4 regions of the Sutcliffiella sp. FSL R7-0096 genome follow, and region 1 is predicted to be linked to each of the others. Evidence: riboswitches for the same ligand, from Rfam matches in the RefSeq annotation. Region 1 holds a riboswitch; each other region holds the start of a gene.
The links. A riboswitch is a leader RNA that binds a small molecule or an ion and turns the genes downstream of it on or off. The one in region 1 is predicted to bind S-adenosylmethionine.

Region 1 (4,006 bases):
GCATGGAAAAAGCATTAAATAGAATGGAAAAAATAAAACGTCCCATCCTTGAAAGGAAGGCAATGGGACTTCAATTTGATGCCACAGATCGCACCGGAAAAGATGCTGTCATAATGGAAAAGGTAAGTAAAGCTTTTGGTACGAAAGCTCTTTTCCAAGAAATTGATCTTGCGGTTTATTTTAGAGAGCGGGCTGCGATTGTTGGTCAAAATGGTACAGGTAAATCTACTCTGTTAAAGATATTACTTGGAAAACTGGATGCGGATAGTGGATTAATAAAACTTGGAAGTAATGCAAAAGTCGGTTATCTTTCTCAGCACATCCATGCTAGCAATCCGAACCAAACATTGATTGAAGCTTTCCGTGAGGACATTTCCATCACATTGGAACATGCAAGGCATGTGTTGGCGAAATTCTTGTTCTATGGACCTTCTGTATTCAAGAAAGTAGAGAATTTAAGTGGCGGGGAGAAAATGCGGTTACGTCTGGCCCAGCTAATGCACCAGGACATCAATTTGTTGATATTGGATGAGCCGACCAACCACCTCGATATCGATTCAAGAGAAGTTCTTGAAGAAGCATTAGAGGATTTCAATGGCACCATCCTTGCAGTCTCCCATGATCGATACTTCTTAAATAAATATTTTGAAAAAACATGTTGGCTAGAAGATGGGAGACTTGTATCCTATGAAGGGAATTACCAATATGCCCGTGGAAAGCGGGAGGAGTTGGAGAGGAAAAAGATTGTGAAAAATATCCCTCAATTGGTAGGGATTCAGAATAAGAAAGAGCACTCACCCCCTAACGGGAATAATATTAAAAGCTTTGAAGAGTTAGAAAGGAATTTAGAAGATTTGGAAACGAAAATCGTTGGGGTAGAAGCTCAAATGAGCAATGAAGATGATCTACAAACTCTTCAAAATTTACAAAATGAACTCACCCTTTTAGAATCCAAGAGAGAATCATTATATGTAAAATTAGAGGAAATCCTTTAGAACTAAAAAACCGCCCTAGAATAAAGCTCCTCAAAGAGCCTTATTCCCGGGCGGTTTTCCTTATTACCTATATTAAGCGTTCGCTTGCTCCTTCAAAGCAGCCGCTTTGTCTGTTTGCTCCCAAGGAAGATCCAGATCATTACGTCCGAAGTGGCCGTATGCTGCAGTTTGCTTGTAGATAGGACGACGAAGGTCTAGCATTTTAATGATGCCTGCTGGACGAAGGTCGAAGTTGTTGCGAACCAATTCAACTAATTTTTCTTCAGAAACTTTACCAGTTCCGAATGTATCAACTGCGATGGATACCGGTTGAGCGACACCGATCGCGTAAGCCAATTGCACTTCACACTTGTCAGCAAGTCCGCTTGCGACGATGTTTTTAGCTACATAGCGTGCAGCGTATGCACCAGAACGGTCTACTTTCGTTGCATCCTTACCGGAGAATGCTCCACCACCGTGGCGAGCGTATCCACCGTAAGTATCAACGATGATCTTACGTCCTGTAAGACCTGCATCCCCTTGAGGTCCACCGATTACGAAACGGCCAGTTGGGTTGATGAAATATTTTGTATTCTCGTCGATCAATTCAGCAGGAACCACCGGCTTGATTACATATTCCTTGATGTTTCGTTGGATACGATCCAAGGAAACCTCTGGGTGATGTTGAGTAGAGATTACGATTGTATCAATACGAACTGGTTGGTCGTTCTCATCATATTCCACTGTCACTTGCGTTTTACCGTCTGGACGTAAGTAAGGAAGAACCTCATCTTTTCTTACTTCTGTTAAACGGCGAGAAAGCTTGTGCGCCAGTGAGATAGGTAAGGGCATTAATTCCTTTGTTTCATTACAAGCAAATCCGAACATTAGACCTTGGTCTCCCGCTCCGATCGCTTCGATTTCTGCATCTGACATTTGACCTTCACGAGCTTCTAGAGCTTGGTCCACACCCATTGCGATGTCAGCAGACTGCTCATCGATGGAAGTAAGTACTGCACAAGTTTCCGCATCAAAACCGTACTTTGCACGAGTATAACCGATGCCTTGGATTGTTTCACGAACAATCTTAGGAATATCTACATAAGTGGAAGTGGTGATTTCTCCAGCTACCAATACCAATCCAGTAGTAACGGATGTTTCACACGCTACACGTGCATTCGGATCATTAGTTAGGATCGCATCCAGGATTGAATCGGAAATTTGGTCACAAATCTTATCCGGGTGCCCTTCCGTTACGGACTCAGAAGTAAATAAACGACGTTGTTTAGTCATTAAAAAAAGTTCCTCCTTTTTGTTTATGAAAAGCGTTTGACTTCTCTTCACTTACAGCAGTTATATTTGATACGGATCTCAGTTCCTATTGTGATGTTCTATGTTATCTTGTGTAAAAATAGAAAAAACCTTCCCACAAAATTGAGGAAAGGTTTGATGTCGAGAATTAGCCTTTCACTCTTATCGGTCAAGGTCATAGCCTTGCTCAGGTTTAGCACCTTTTCTCAAGCGACCAAAGAACTTGGCCTAATACAAAACAGCGGCGTGCTTTTTCGCGCTCGCTCATCCTTTGAGCAGGTTGCTGGGTTTCATAGGGCCTGTCCCTCCACCAGCTCGGAATAAGAGTATCCGTTCAAGGTTCTATATTAGCGTACTAAAACCTTTCATGTCAACAAAAAAGAGAAATAATTCGACATCGATTTACAGGAAATAATTGCTTCCTTATTATTATCGTCTTTCCTTTGTTTATACAGATATTCTAAGCCTTGAGAAATTGATCCATCATTCTCTTTTACTTATGGGAAACAGGGTTTATAATGGTAGAGGGAATCGGGCTCGTCCCCTCTTACTTTAGGAGAGAGTTGGTAACGCTTTCAATTTAGTTTTGCCAAAAATTCAATTCAAATGGTCTACTTTACATAATGACTCATAGCTTTTCCATTGGGATAAGCCTGTTTTTCACAAAATGTTAACGAATTCACATTAATTTTCATAAAATAAGCTAATTAGTATGGACTATTAGTTTAAATGTGTTATACTTTTTAACAGATGAGAAAAAACAAAAATAATTAATAATTCAAATTGAAGGAGAGTTATCCATGATGAAAACGGTTGGGATCGATAATGGGTTAACAAAATTAATTTACGGAAGTAACACACATGTACAGCTTTCTGTTCCGCAATTGGTGGAAAAAGTATTAAACCGTAACGAAGGCTGCTTGACCTCTACAGGTGCTGTGCTCGCAACCACTGGAAAATACACGGGTCGCTCCCCTAAAGATAAATTTATTGTGGAAGAAGAGTTAAGCAAAGATAAAATCGATTGGGGAACCGTAAACAGCCCTATCTCAGAAGACGTGTTTGACCGCTTGTATAATAAAGTACTAACATACTTAGAAAATAAAGAGGAGATTTTTGTTTTTAAAGGATTTGCCGGAGCTGATGAAAAATATCAATTACCTATCCAGGTAATTAATGAGTTTGCATGGCACAACCTTTTTGCTCAACAGTTATTCATCAAACCAAACGAAGAGCAGTTGGCCAAACATGAAACCTCCTTCAGCATTGTATCTGCACCAAACTTCAAGGCTGACCCAGCTGTGGATGGCACCAACTCAGAAGCATTCATCATCATTTCCTTCAGCAAACGCGTCGTTCTTATCGGTGGTACGGAATATGCTGGAGAAATGAAAAAGTCCATCTTCTCTGTTATGAACTACCTTTTACCGGAAAACGGCATCATGCCGATGCACTGCTCTGCAAATGTAGGCCGTGAAGGCGATGTAGCCTTATTCTTCGGACTATCCGGAACAGGTAAAACAACCCTATCCGCTGATCCAAACCGCAAGCTTATTGGTGATGATGAGCACGGTTGGTCCAACACGGGCGTATTCAACATTGAGGGCGGCTGCTATGCAAAATGCATCGGCCTGACACATGAAAAAGAACCACAAATCTTTGATGCAATCCGTTTCGGATCTGTGTTAGAAAATGTGGTCATTGATGGACAATCCAGAATT
Region 2 (4,006 bases), 1.4 Mb from region 1:
CCCGCTTCTCCGATCCTCGTTTGGAAGCCTTCAGGTAAAGATTCTATTAACGTCAGGATTCCCGCTTTCTCCGCAGCGGCTTTTATTTCCGCTTGTGTCGCTTCCGCTTTTCCACCGATAGCGATGTTCTCTGCTATTGTTCCGGAAAAAAGATAAGGATTCTGCGAGATATAGCTCACACGGTCAAACCATCCTTTTTCCTCATATTCAAATAATGGTTTTCCATCCACCAGCACTTCGCCTTCTGTCGGGCGGATCAACCCTGCCATCAGGTTGAGCAATGTTGATTTTCCCGCACCACTTCGACCAATCAAGGCAAGCTGCGTATAGGGCGGAATATCCACTGATAAATTATTTATGGCAAAGCCTTGTTCCCCATAACGGAAGCCCAGGTTTTTCAATTGGATAGAAGGCGGACCGTCCTCTGTTGTTAGGGATTCGTCTCCCCATTCCATAGGTGCCTCCTCTTCTGCGAGCTCATCTGTCACTTTTTTCGCTGCTCCCATGCTTCCGCGCCCTGTATGAAAGGCGCTTCCAAGCTCCTTCAGGTAAAGGTAGAACTCAGGTGCCAATACCAATACGAAAAAAGCAGTAAAGAACGTCACATTTTCAAAAACAACAAGCTGTAATCCTACCTCAAGCGCGATCAATCCGATGGCAAGCATCGAAATGAACTCAAGCATCAAGGAAGATAGAAATGCGATTCTCAACACTTCCATCGTCGCATCACGGAAGCTTAAGCTACTGCTTTCAATTGTTTCTTGTTGCTTGGCAGAGCGACCGAACAGCTTCAACGTCGTCAGCCCCTGCAAGGTATCAAGGAACGTTCCGGAAAATGCGTTCAGTTTATCCATCTGCTCTTCTGATTTCTTCTTCGTTTTCAAGCCTACGACAATCATGAAAATCGGAATGAACGGTGCTGTGACCAAGATGATCAACCCTGTATTTACATGCTGGCTGAATGCAGCAATCAAGATCATGATCGGGATGATGCTCGATTGGATGACCTGTGGCACATACCTGCTGAAATACGGATCAATTTCATCCACCGCATCCATCATGACGCTCACCTTTTGGCCAGATTGACCTTTTAGGGAAGCTTGAACCGGGCTATTAGAAAATTTACGGAGCAAGGCAATCCGGAAATCGCGTTTTACTTTGGCAGCAAGCTTCACGCCGGTGAGACCGCTCCAATAGGCCAATGCCGCTCTTGCAGCCAATACCGCAAGAAGCCCCCCAAGGAATGGGAGGATCTCTTGGAACGTGTGGCCCCTTAGGAACACGCGATCGACGATGGTGACAAAGAAATACGCCTGCCCGATGACCGTCGCCCCTGTCAGGATGGCGATTAGGATTAGCGTCATTCTTGTGCCTCTATGTGATTTTGCGATCGTTTTTAAATCAGTCATATCGTTAAAACCCCTCTTTTCTGTAAGTGAAAATCGGATGGAATAGTTTAGTTAGTGAAAAACTTCACATACTTTATAGTTAACATTATATAACATGCCCGTTTGAATTTCTTCTTTTGGGATTGACCATTTTATGACATATTTATGTTTTCCCTCTTCCGTTATTAAAGTAACGGATTTTTCAAGCTACAATTGGGCCCTCCTTTTCATGTGAAGGGATTTTTTTGCGTTATGATGGGATTAAGAGGAGATATGACGGAATTCTTTCCACTTATGAAGGGATTTCTCTCTCTTGTGAAGGGATTAATTTTTTGAAATTCCTCCATGACACCAAATCTATAGGAATGGCAGTCGTTGTGAGGGAATTGAACAAGTTAACGAAGGAATTAAGCGTTATTGTGAAGGGATTAGTTGAAAGATCTACTATACAAAGTAATTTTCATCAAACGTATTAATCATTTACAAAAATTCCATACTTGCAACTTCTACCCCACCCCTTTACCGCATAAAATTAAATCATTCAGAAAAAAACATTGCATTTCCCCCTTACCTGTTGTAAATTAGTAAAATAATTAAATTGTTCAGATAATTAAATAGTGAACTTTCTTATCCAGAGAGGTTGAGGGAATGGCCCGAAGACACCTCAGCAACCAGCAGCGCCCGTTAGATCGGACGTTGAAAAGGTGCTAATTCCAGCAAGCTGTGATGCTTGCAGAGATGAGAAGAATGAACTTTTGATAGAAAAGTCTTCTTCTTATAGAAGGCTTTTTCTTTTTATTCTCGGCCTTTTCTTATCTCTGAAGCTCCCCTGTTGCTTTCCGTTCTAGGTGTTCGCTTCCGCGGGCGGTCTTGTGAGCTTCCTCAGCTTATGCGGGGCCACCCTTGACACGCTTCTCCCGCCGGAGTCTCACACCTTGGAAGACTGAATCCCCATCCACTCTGCCTATAGAAAGTCGTCACTTGCAAATATAGGAGGCCTTTATCATGTATAAAACGGAAACGAAGCTTGCGCAAATTGGAAACCGCTCAGAAACTGCCACTGGAACCGTCAATCCGCCTGTTTATTTCTCCACTGCCTATCGACACGAAGGGATTGGGCAATCAACAGGTTATGACTACACAAGAACCGGAAATCCGACGCGACATGTGTTGGAAAAAGCGATTGCAGACCTCGAGGGCGGCGACCAAGGGTTTGCCTGTAGCTCCGGCATGGCTGCGATTTTGACGATCCTTTCCCTTTTCAAGACCGGTGACCATCTTATCGTATGTAAGGATTTGTACGGCGGCACATACCGTCTTTTTGAAGAAGGCTATAAGAAATGGGGACTGTGTTGTAGCTATGTGGACACGACCGATCTTTCACGTATCGAAGACGCAATCACTCCACAGACGAAGGCCATTTTTGTGGAGACTCCAACCAATCCCCTGATGGTAGAAACAGATCTTGAAGCCGTTTCCCAGCTTGCGAAAGCTCACGGAATCCTTTTGATCGTTGACAATACGTTCTACACTCCTGTTCTATTAAACCCCATAACATTAGGCGCAGACATCGTCATTCATAGCGCCACCAAATACCTTGGCGGGCATAATGATGTGCTCGCAGGACTCATTGTCGCAAAAGGCGCGGAGCTTTGTGAATCACTCTCCCTCCACCATAACGCAGCTGGCGCCGTGCTGAGTCCATTCGATTCGTGGCTATTGATTCGCGGGATGAAGACTCTCTCCCTTCGCATGGAACGGCACGAAAAGAATGCGAAGCGAATTGCTGATTACTTGAGACAACACGATGCCATCACAGATGTGCTGTATCCGGGAAGGGGCGGGATGCTCTCCTTCCGAATCCAAGATGAGGCATGGGTGAACCCGTTGCTCCAGAACCTCAACCTCATCACTTTTGCCGAAAGCCTCGGCGGCGTAGAAAGCTTCATCACGTACCCTGCCACCCAGACACATGCGGACATCCCGGAAAAAATCCGCATCGAGACCGGTGTTTGCAACAGGCTGTTGCGCTTTTCGGTCGGCATTGAAGACGCAGAAGACTTGATTGAAGACTTAGAGGCGGCGCTAAAGGCTGCTTCCATCCAAAAGGAGGTCCTATCGTGAGCCATTCTTTTCAAACGAAGCTGTTGCACAATCGCCACAAGGTAGACAAGAGCAATGGTGCTGTCAGCGTGCCCATTCAACATGCTTCCACCTTCCATCAATCAGATATCGATTCCTTTGGCAAATATGATTATGGCCGTTCTGCCAATCCGACCCGGGAGGCCCTCGAGGAAACGATCGCCCAGCTGGAAGAAGGAACAAGAGGTTTTGCCTTTTCATCCGGGATGGCGGCGATTTCGACTGCTTTCCTCCTTCTCTCACAAGGGGATCACGTATTGATCTCAGAAGACGTTTATGGTGGTACTTACCGGATGGTTTCAGAGGTGCTGACCCGCTATGGAGTGGAGCATACTTTTGTGGATATGACGGACTTGGATAAAGTGAAAGCAGCCATTCAAGCCAACACCAAGCTTTTCTACGTGGAGACACCATCTAATCCTTTGTTAAAAGTGACGGACATCACGGCGATATCCACACTTGCCAAATCCACGGGA
Region 3 (4,006 bases), 270 kb from region 1:
ATAGTCTGTAAATGTCTTAATCTCTAATTCGATTCCTTTTTCTTCAAGCAAAGCCTTTGCTTCTTCCAGAACCTCTGAATGTGGCACATTGGAAGCCCCAATAACGAGTTTACCTTCCTCAATGTTTGAACCTGTACCACTTTCTCCACCTTCATTGCTTGTACCACAAGCAGCCAAAACCAGTACTAATAATGAAACCACTGCATAACTTAATAACTTTTTCATCTGAAAAATCCCCGCTTTCTTATCGTTTGTCTAGTTTATTTGTAACCAAATCTCCAATAAATTGGATGATAAACACAATGATTAAAATGATGACAGTACATACAAGTGTTACTTCCCAGTTGTTACGCTGGAACCCATCTAAGAATGCCAGGTTACCCAACCCACCTGCACCGATGATTCCCGCCATCGCCGTGTAACTTACGATTGCAATGGCAGTTACGGTTATACCGGAAACCAATGCTGGCATCGATTCCGGAATCAATACTTTCCAGATGATTTCTGTTGTTTTAGCTCCCATGGAACGTGCTGCTTCAATGACACCTTTATCAATTTCACGTAGCGCAATTTCAACCATACGGGCGTAGAATGGTGCAGCCCCTATAATCAAAGCAGGCAGGGCAGCGTTGGCACCGATGATGGTATCCATGATGAACCTTGTGAAAGGAATAAGTAAAAATATTAAAATGACAAATGGGATGGAACGGAAGATATTCACAAACGCCGCTACAATTCCATTAATGATACGACTTTCCCAAATATTGCCCTTCGATGTTAAAAACAATAACAGTCCTAAGACGATCCCTAAGATGAAAGTGGCAACAACAGATATACTACTCATATAAAGGGTTTCTAAGGTAGCATCCCACATTTTGTCCCAATTAACGCGTTCCATGTGTCATCACCTCCAACTCCACTTGCTGCTCACGGATAAATGCCAATGCCTCTTGTACTTGGGCTTCTTCTCCATCAAGATGTACAAAAAGAGTGCCGTATGCTCCGTTTTGAGTCTGTGATATTTTACCTTGAAGAATGTTCACATCAATCGGAAACCTGCGAATCAAGTTCGTTATCAAAGGCTGTTCCGCCGAAGTACCTACAAATGTTAACTGTATCACTTTACCTTGCGGATATTCTGCCAAAAGATGTTCCACTGTCTCTTGTGTATCTTCCGGTTCTGTCACCTGCTTGACGAAGCGTTTCGTGATAGGCTGCTCGGGCTTGCGGAATACATTTAGAACATCACCTTGTTCCACGACTTTCCCATTCTCCATGACAGCTACGCGATGACAGATTTTACGGATGACATGCATTTCATGTGTGATCAGTACGATCGTCAGAGATAATCGCTTATTGATATCGACCAAGAGGTCTAAGATGGAATCCGTGGTTTGTGGATCCAAAGCAGAAGTCGCTTCATCACATAAAAGTACTTTTGGGTTATTTGCAAGCGCCCTTGCAATCCCGACTCTTTGCTTTTGTCCCCCACTTAGTTGAGATGGATAAGAGTCTCCCCTTCCTTCTAACCCTACAAGTTTGATAAGTTCATCTACTCGCTTATTGCGTTCTGTCCTACTGACTCCAGCAATCTCAAGCGGAAACGCGATGTTTTCCTTTACCGTCCTTGACCATAAAAGATTGAAATGTTGGAAAATCATACTGATTTCCTGGCGTGCTTGTCTCAGTTCCCTGCCCTTTACCTTCGCAAGGTTTCTTCCTGCTACATCCACCACCCCATCTGTAGGAGTTTCCAGTCCGTTTAGCATGCGGATCAGGGTACTTTTCCCTGCTCCACTGTATCCAATCACACCAAATATTTCGCCATGGTTGATGGATAAATCTATATTATCAACAGCTGTAACCGGTCCATTTTTCGTTTTAAAAACTTTTTTAACACCTTGAAGTGAAATCATGCATGCACCTTCCTTCTTACATTTGCTTTGTTTTAGCTTACCCAATTAGGTTTAATCAAACGTTTTGGTTCCCACTTGAAAAATAAAAAATCCCTTCCGCAATAATGAGCAGAAAGGATTAAATGAGAAAAGTCCTTTCTCTCATCTATCAAAGCAAATAACTTTACTTTGTGTGAATTGGCACCATTTCAACAATTCCTTGTTGACGGTTGCCGGGTTTCATCGGGCACGTCCCTCCACCTCTCTCGATAAGAGATTAACATATATAATTTAAGTTAAGTATTTGGGCAATTTGAATTAACGAATGTTATCGTATCACGGGTGCAAATAACATGTCAATTAAAAACTTTTATAAAACTCTCAGTCCGTTCTTTTTTATTCTGAAATCCCTTCCCCCACTTCGTATTATTTCCCCATCACACTGCATGATTAAAGGTTCCTCTGGTTTCACTTGAATGGATGATCCCCTAAGCATCGTCACATGCCGATGATTTACGTGCTTCCCCTTAAAGGCTAGTGGGAAAACGAAAAGCAGCTCCCATCTCCCAATTCCGGATACCACACACACATCCAATAACCCATCATCCGCTTTGGCTTCCGGACATATCTTGATCCCCCCGCCATAGTAGGGCAGATTAGCAATTGCCACGAGCCAGACATCATCGTATTCGCTAATTTTGCCATCCACTATTATGGAGACCTTAGAAGATTTATATGTAAACAGAACTTTAAAGATATTTATTATATAGGACAAACCACCAAGTCCTATTTTATTCAAAAAACGCTTCGATTTCGACTTATTCGTAACTTCCGCAACCTGCCCGTCAAAGCCTAAACCTGCAATGGAAATAAAATACTCCTCCCCTACCTTAGGGATATCGATGCTAAAAACTTCTCCAGCTAAAATTCGATCCAACGCCCCTTTAGCAACAAAAGGGACCCCCAGGCTTCTTGCCAGGTCATTACCAGATCCAGCAGGAACAATCCCGAGAGCCACCTCTTTTGCAACCAATCGATTCACTACTTCATGGATCGTTCCATCTCCCCCAACCACTATTACCGCAGTTATCACGTCATCTATCTGTTCCATTAATTTACCGGCATGACCTTTATATTCAGTAAAGGAAACCTTATACACTACTTTTTTAACCTTTAACAACTTTTCCGTAGCTTCCCAAACACGCAGTCCTTTTCCGTTACCAGCCGTCTTATTTACAATAAAATAATACACAATCTTACACCGCCTATAATCTTCTCTTTTTCTACCTCTTCTTATTTCGCTATAGGCGTGCACAATTCCTTTACGAGACCTCTTTTCTTTCTGAACGGTTCACTAAAGTAAAAAGGGAATCAAGCAACAGGTAATGTCTGAAGGAACCCTTGAATGACAACCCTTTAATCTCCCTCATTTTGGTACCATTCAATAATTTGATGATTTCTTCTGTAGACCCCTCTATCACTATATCCACCATGTTTGCTTCTTCCTCGACCTTCAGAACATTTTTACATAGCGAAAAGACTGTCTTTTCTCCATAGGCGACCAAGCAGCAGCGCAGACTGTAGTAAGGTAAGATTTCCAACACATGCAATTTCCCTTTTGCTTTTGCGATAAATATTTCCAAGCTCTCTTTTACCATACAAACCCGCCCCCTTTGCCTATTAGATTCCGTATAAGTTAACTGAATCCCTGCAATTTAAAAAGAACAATTACCGAGTATTTCCGATAACTGTTCTTCATTTCCCAAGAAATATGTCAGACTATGATGTCTTTACCATAGTCTTTTGATAGGTTGCCGTCGATTTTTCTCTAAACATCAAATAAAAGAAAATAGAACTTGTCAGATAAAGCACCGCCGTGATGGAGAAAACAATCGAATATCCCCAATATTCCCCATACAAAAGCACAATCGTCATAGACACCGGACCCATGCTTGCCCATCCGAGTGAGAACACCATCTGATTAATGGAGTTGGCAAAGCCTTTTAGAGAGTTATCCACTCGCTCCATCATCATGGAAGAAATAATCGGGTTTGCGGCATTCATGAGCGCCTGCCTGAAAAGGAATCCCAGTGCTGCCAACCAGAATATTT
Region 4 (4,006 bases), 2.1 Mb from region 1:
ATGAAAGGTATCGAACGTAAAACGTTGATTATTGGATTTAAAAAGTTAAATAGTACATTGTTTTCTAGAATATGTCCCTTTCTCGTCACAACTAACAGCACACCAAGTGGTAAGCCAATCAGTACGGAGAATAGTAGGGAAAAGCTGACCATCGATAAGGTTTCTAATAAGGCGTCAATAATTTGATCGGAACTAACTCGCATGTGCATTCACCTCTTTCACTAATACTTTTTCTTGTTGTATGAAAAATAAAGCGCGTTTGATTTCGGAAGGTTCCCCTTTTAACTCCACAACCAGGTTTCCAAAGGGAACACCTTGCAGTTCGGTAATGTTTCCGAAAAGGACATTCACATCCACATGGAACTTCTTAGCCACCTGGGACAGGAAGGGCTGGCCAGCTGAAGCACCGACAAAGTTGATTCGGTAAATTCCTTGGTGATCATCTTTTTGACTAACTAGATCCCTAATCGATGAAGGCAACTTATCATTCAAGACAGAACTGACGAAGTTCCGTGCAGTTGAGGTCTTAGGATTGGAAAATAGGTCAAAAACCGAACCGTGTTCAATGATTTTGCCTTTTTCAATGACAGCCACTTTATCGCAAATATCCCGGATGACTGACATCTCATGGGTGATCATCAGGATGGTGATTTTGTATTCCAGGTTTATCTTTTTCAAAAGCTGAAGGATGGAGCTTGTTGTTTGTGGATCAAGGGCTGATGTCGCTTCATCACATAGCAGGACGGAAGGTCTCGTGGCCAATGCCCTGGCAATTCCGACTCGTTGCTTCTGCCCACCAGAAAGTTGGTCAGGATAGTTATCCTTCTTATCACCAAGCCCTACAAAGTCGAGAAGCTCCTCGACTCTTGTTTGGATGTCCGCTTTTTTAACATTACTGATAAGAAGGGGCATTGCTACGTTTTCATATACCGTTTTCGAGTTAAGTAAGTTAAAGTGTTGAAAGACCATTCCAATCTTTCTTTTAGCATTTCTTAAATTTTTGGGTGATAGTTTTGAAAGATCTACTCCACCGACGAGAACTTTCCCTGATGTTGGTCTCTCTAGCAGATTCACACAACGAAGGAGAGAGCTCTTTCCGGCACCGCTGAATCCGATGACTCCGTAAATCTCGCCTTCTTCAATGCTCAAGTCGATGCCATCTAGCGCATGTACTTCCTGCTCGCCACTTTTGTAGACCTTTTTGACGTTCTTGAATGTGATCATGATGTTTCCTCCTTATTGGAAAATAAAAATGCCCTTTTCTTGGAAAGACAAGAAAAGGACATCGCTATGTAGATGCTCTTTCTTATCTTTCAAGCGTTAATGCTTGATGGAATTGGCACAGTGCTTCACAAGAAAGCCTGTTGCCGAGGTTTCACAGGGCCAGTCCCTCCACCTCTCTGGATAAGAAAACTAAATTTATTCAATTGGAAAACTCGGGTTTAGAATACAAAAAACCTCTTCTTAGCAAGTAAGAAGAGGTTAGCGCCCGTGCATGCTTATGCTCTTCTTATCTTTCCAAGCATGATTGCTTGAAAGGAATTGGCACAGTGCTTTATAAAAAGCCTGTTGCCGAGGTTTCACAGGGCCGTTCCCTCCACCTCTCTGGATAAGAAAATAAGTTTTTATTTGAATGATGATAAGTTTATAACGGTTGTGAATGGATGTCAACGTTTTTTTGAAAAATAAAAAATATTAGAAGGAACTTAAGGTGTAGCATGTACTTATCTCTGAATTATTATATCAGTACTCTTATTCTTAATTAACATATAAAGCCCCTTGACTCAAATAGTTTACCAATAGCTATTTTAGCATCATGCAGAGTGGGAAAGAAATAGGTCATTGGATGGACCATTGTTTGGAAAACCTTATCCCAATCCTTATAAAATAAGATATTCTAACACATACTTAGGAATATGATTCAGTGGAGGTGAAGGTATTGAAAGATTGGAATGAGCAATCTGCTAAAAATAACAATATCCAGCCTGATTTAAAACTTGCTACTGAACAATTGGCTGATAAAAAGGTGCAATTTGATGTACAAGAGCAAATTGGAATGGAAGCGATAGGGCAGGAAGAGAAAGATGTACCACCTGGCAGTGTAAATCAATAGATTGCAAGTAAAAAAGGTAAGCATGTGGCTCACCTTTTTTACTTGCAAAGACTCTAGAGGAGGGATTCTGCTCCATCAATAAAGATTTGGCTGCCAGTAATATGACTGGAAGAATCTGAGGCCAAAAAAGAAATGAGGTCTGCAACCTGTTCCGGCTTGCCTGGTTGATGCTCTAAGGGGTGGGAGCTATCGGGATACTCAATGGGAATCTTGATTTTTTTGAGTTCCTCTTCCTCTGGGAAGGTGTTTTTTTCGATATTCGTTTCTATCGCCCCTGGACAGATTATATTGACCCGAATATGATATTTTGCCAATTCAAGCGCCGCCATCTTTCCAAAAGCAACTTGTCCTGCTTTGGAGGAACTGTAAGCGGACATTCCGAAACCACGGAAGGTTCTTGTACCATTGATGGAGCTGGTGATGATGATACTGCCACCTTGGGCTTTCATATGGGGAATTGCATGCTTTACGGTCAGGAATGTACTTTTTAGATTGGTGTTCAGGGTCTGATTCCAATCTTCTTCATCAAGATCTTCAATAGGTGCCACTTTCCCATTTATCCCTGCATTTGCAAAGACGATATCAAGCTGTCCCCAGCGATCGAGCACCTGCTTGAAGCTTGCCTCAAGATCTTTGGTATCGGAAACATCAGTCTGGAGTGCCATCGCTTCTCCACCGGCTTCCGCTATTTCCTGTCTGAGCTGTTCGGCATCCTCTTCCTTCAAATCAAGTATCGCTACCTTTACACCACTTTTGGCGAGTCTGATTGCACTTGCCCTGCCAATTCCGGAGGACCCACCAGTAATAATGGCAACCTTCTCTATGTTCCTATTCATTTATCTCACTCCTTCAAAAACAAGTTATGAGAATCATTTACCCATTTCTGAAAAGAAGCACACATGGGGACCCTTGTCCCAAGATGCACTTCCTGATTTACTGATAGGAGAATGGGCTGTTTTGAAAGCGGTAGAGATTATAGACGAATTAGAATTTGAAAGCAGATAAAACTAGAGTCGGGAATTGGATTAAACTGTGGAACTAATTTAATGTCTACTTCGTATAGGTAATGAATGTAACTTTTATAAAAGAAAGTAGAGGAAAAGATGAACACTAAGAAGAGATTCAGTTTCCGCAAAATATTGAAGTATATATCAGTAGGCTTAATAAGTATGGTTGTATTGTGGGTGGCGTTTCATCATGTAATGGTTCTCTTCGAAAAGAACAAGTTTGAAGCTACAGGACAACTGGTGGAAGTGGATGGTAACCGTATGCATGTACATGTTGAAGGTGAGGGAGCAAATACTATTGTTCTACTTCCTGGATTAGGAACTTCAGCGCCAGTACTGGATTTTGAGCCACTTATGAATGAGTTGAGCAAGAGTAATAAAGTAGTAGTCGTAGAGCCGTTTGGTTATGGATGGAGTGGGAAGACTGATAAGGATAGAACGGTAGAAAATGTGTTGGAAGAAGTAAGGACAGCGTTGCAGGAAGCGAAAATTGAAGGCCCATATATTCTGATGCCTCATTCTATTGGCGGAATCTATAGTACGTACTATGCAAATACATATCCTGAAGAGGTTGAAGCGATCGTGGGTATTGATCCAACACTTCCAGCGGCGGTGGAATATTTTGATGTACCGGTTCCTACTATGCCAGGTTTCCTTAGGGCGATTCCGCCGAGTGGGATTGCAAGGATAGTGGTAGCTGGAAATGAGGAGGATTTTTTACCATTGACAGAAGAAGGGACGTATTCAGCTAATAACCTAGAAATAACGAAAACTCTAACTGTCTGGAATGGCTACAATAAAAATATCATCATGGAAGCAAATGAGATTAGTAATAATATCGCCAAAACAATTAACATGACGTTTCCGTCCGATATACCAGTAATGA

Region 2: another riboswitch for S-adenosylmethionine. It lies ahead of MKY77_RS01960 (methionine biosynthesis PLP-dependent protein); the one in region 1 lies ahead of metK (methionine adenosyltransferase).
Region 3: another riboswitch for S-adenosylmethionine. It lies ahead of MKY77_RS21265 (methionine ABC transporter ATP-binding protein); the one in region 1 lies ahead of metK (methionine adenosyltransferase).
Region 4: another riboswitch for S-adenosylmethionine. It lies ahead of MKY77_RS05550 (methionine ABC transporter ATP-binding protein); the one in region 1 lies ahead of metK (methionine adenosyltransferase).

Annotation. Positions count from the first base shown of each region.
Region 1 covers NZ_CP152003.1:3,864,839-3,868,844, forward strand. Annotated here, with positions in the region: gene abc-f (ABC-F type ribosomal protection protein) at 1-995, shown strand, start outside; gene metK (methionine adenosyltransferase) at 1,068-2,267, opposite strand; SAM riboswitch class I at 2,445-2,612, opposite strand; gene pckA (phosphoenolpyruvate carboxykinase (ATP)) at 3,089-4,006, shown strand, end outside.
Region 2 covers NZ_CP152003.1:347,538-351,543, reverse strand. Annotated here, with positions in the region: gene cydD (thiol reductant ABC exporter subunit CydD) at 1-1,409, opposite strand, end outside; SAM riboswitch class I at 2,013-2,133, shown strand; gene MKY77_RS01960 (methionine biosynthesis PLP-dependent protein) at 2,394-3,512, shown strand; gene metC (cystathionine beta-lyase) at 3,509-4,006, shown strand, end outside.
Region 3 covers NZ_CP152003.1:4,130,106-4,134,111, forward strand. Annotated here, with positions in the region: gene MKY77_RS21255 (MetQ/NlpA family ABC transporter substrate-binding protein) at 1-225, opposite strand, end outside; gene MKY77_RS21260 (methionine ABC transporter permease) at 245-898, opposite strand; gene MKY77_RS21265 (methionine ABC transporter ATP-binding protein) at 885-1,916, opposite strand; SAM riboswitch class I at 2,055-2,171, opposite strand; gene MKY77_RS21270 (diacylglycerol kinase family protein) at 2,266-3,147, opposite strand; gene MKY77_RS21275 (hypothetical protein) at 3,218-3,553, opposite strand; gene MKY77_RS21280 (MFS transporter) at 3,675-4,006, opposite strand, start outside.
Region 4 covers NZ_CP152003.1:1,085,974-1,089,979, forward strand. Annotated here, with positions in the region: gene MKY77_RS05545 (methionine ABC transporter permease) at 1-203, opposite strand, end outside; gene MKY77_RS05550 (methionine ABC transporter ATP-binding protein) at 193-1,224, opposite strand; SAM riboswitch class I at 1,304-1,411, opposite strand; SAM riboswitch class I at 1,508-1,616, opposite strand; gene MKY77_RS05555 (hypothetical protein) at 1,940-2,113, shown strand; gene MKY77_RS05560 (SDR family NAD(P)-dependent oxidoreductase) at 2,167-2,949, opposite strand; gene MKY77_RS05565 (alpha/beta hydrolase) at 3,217-4,006, shown strand, end outside.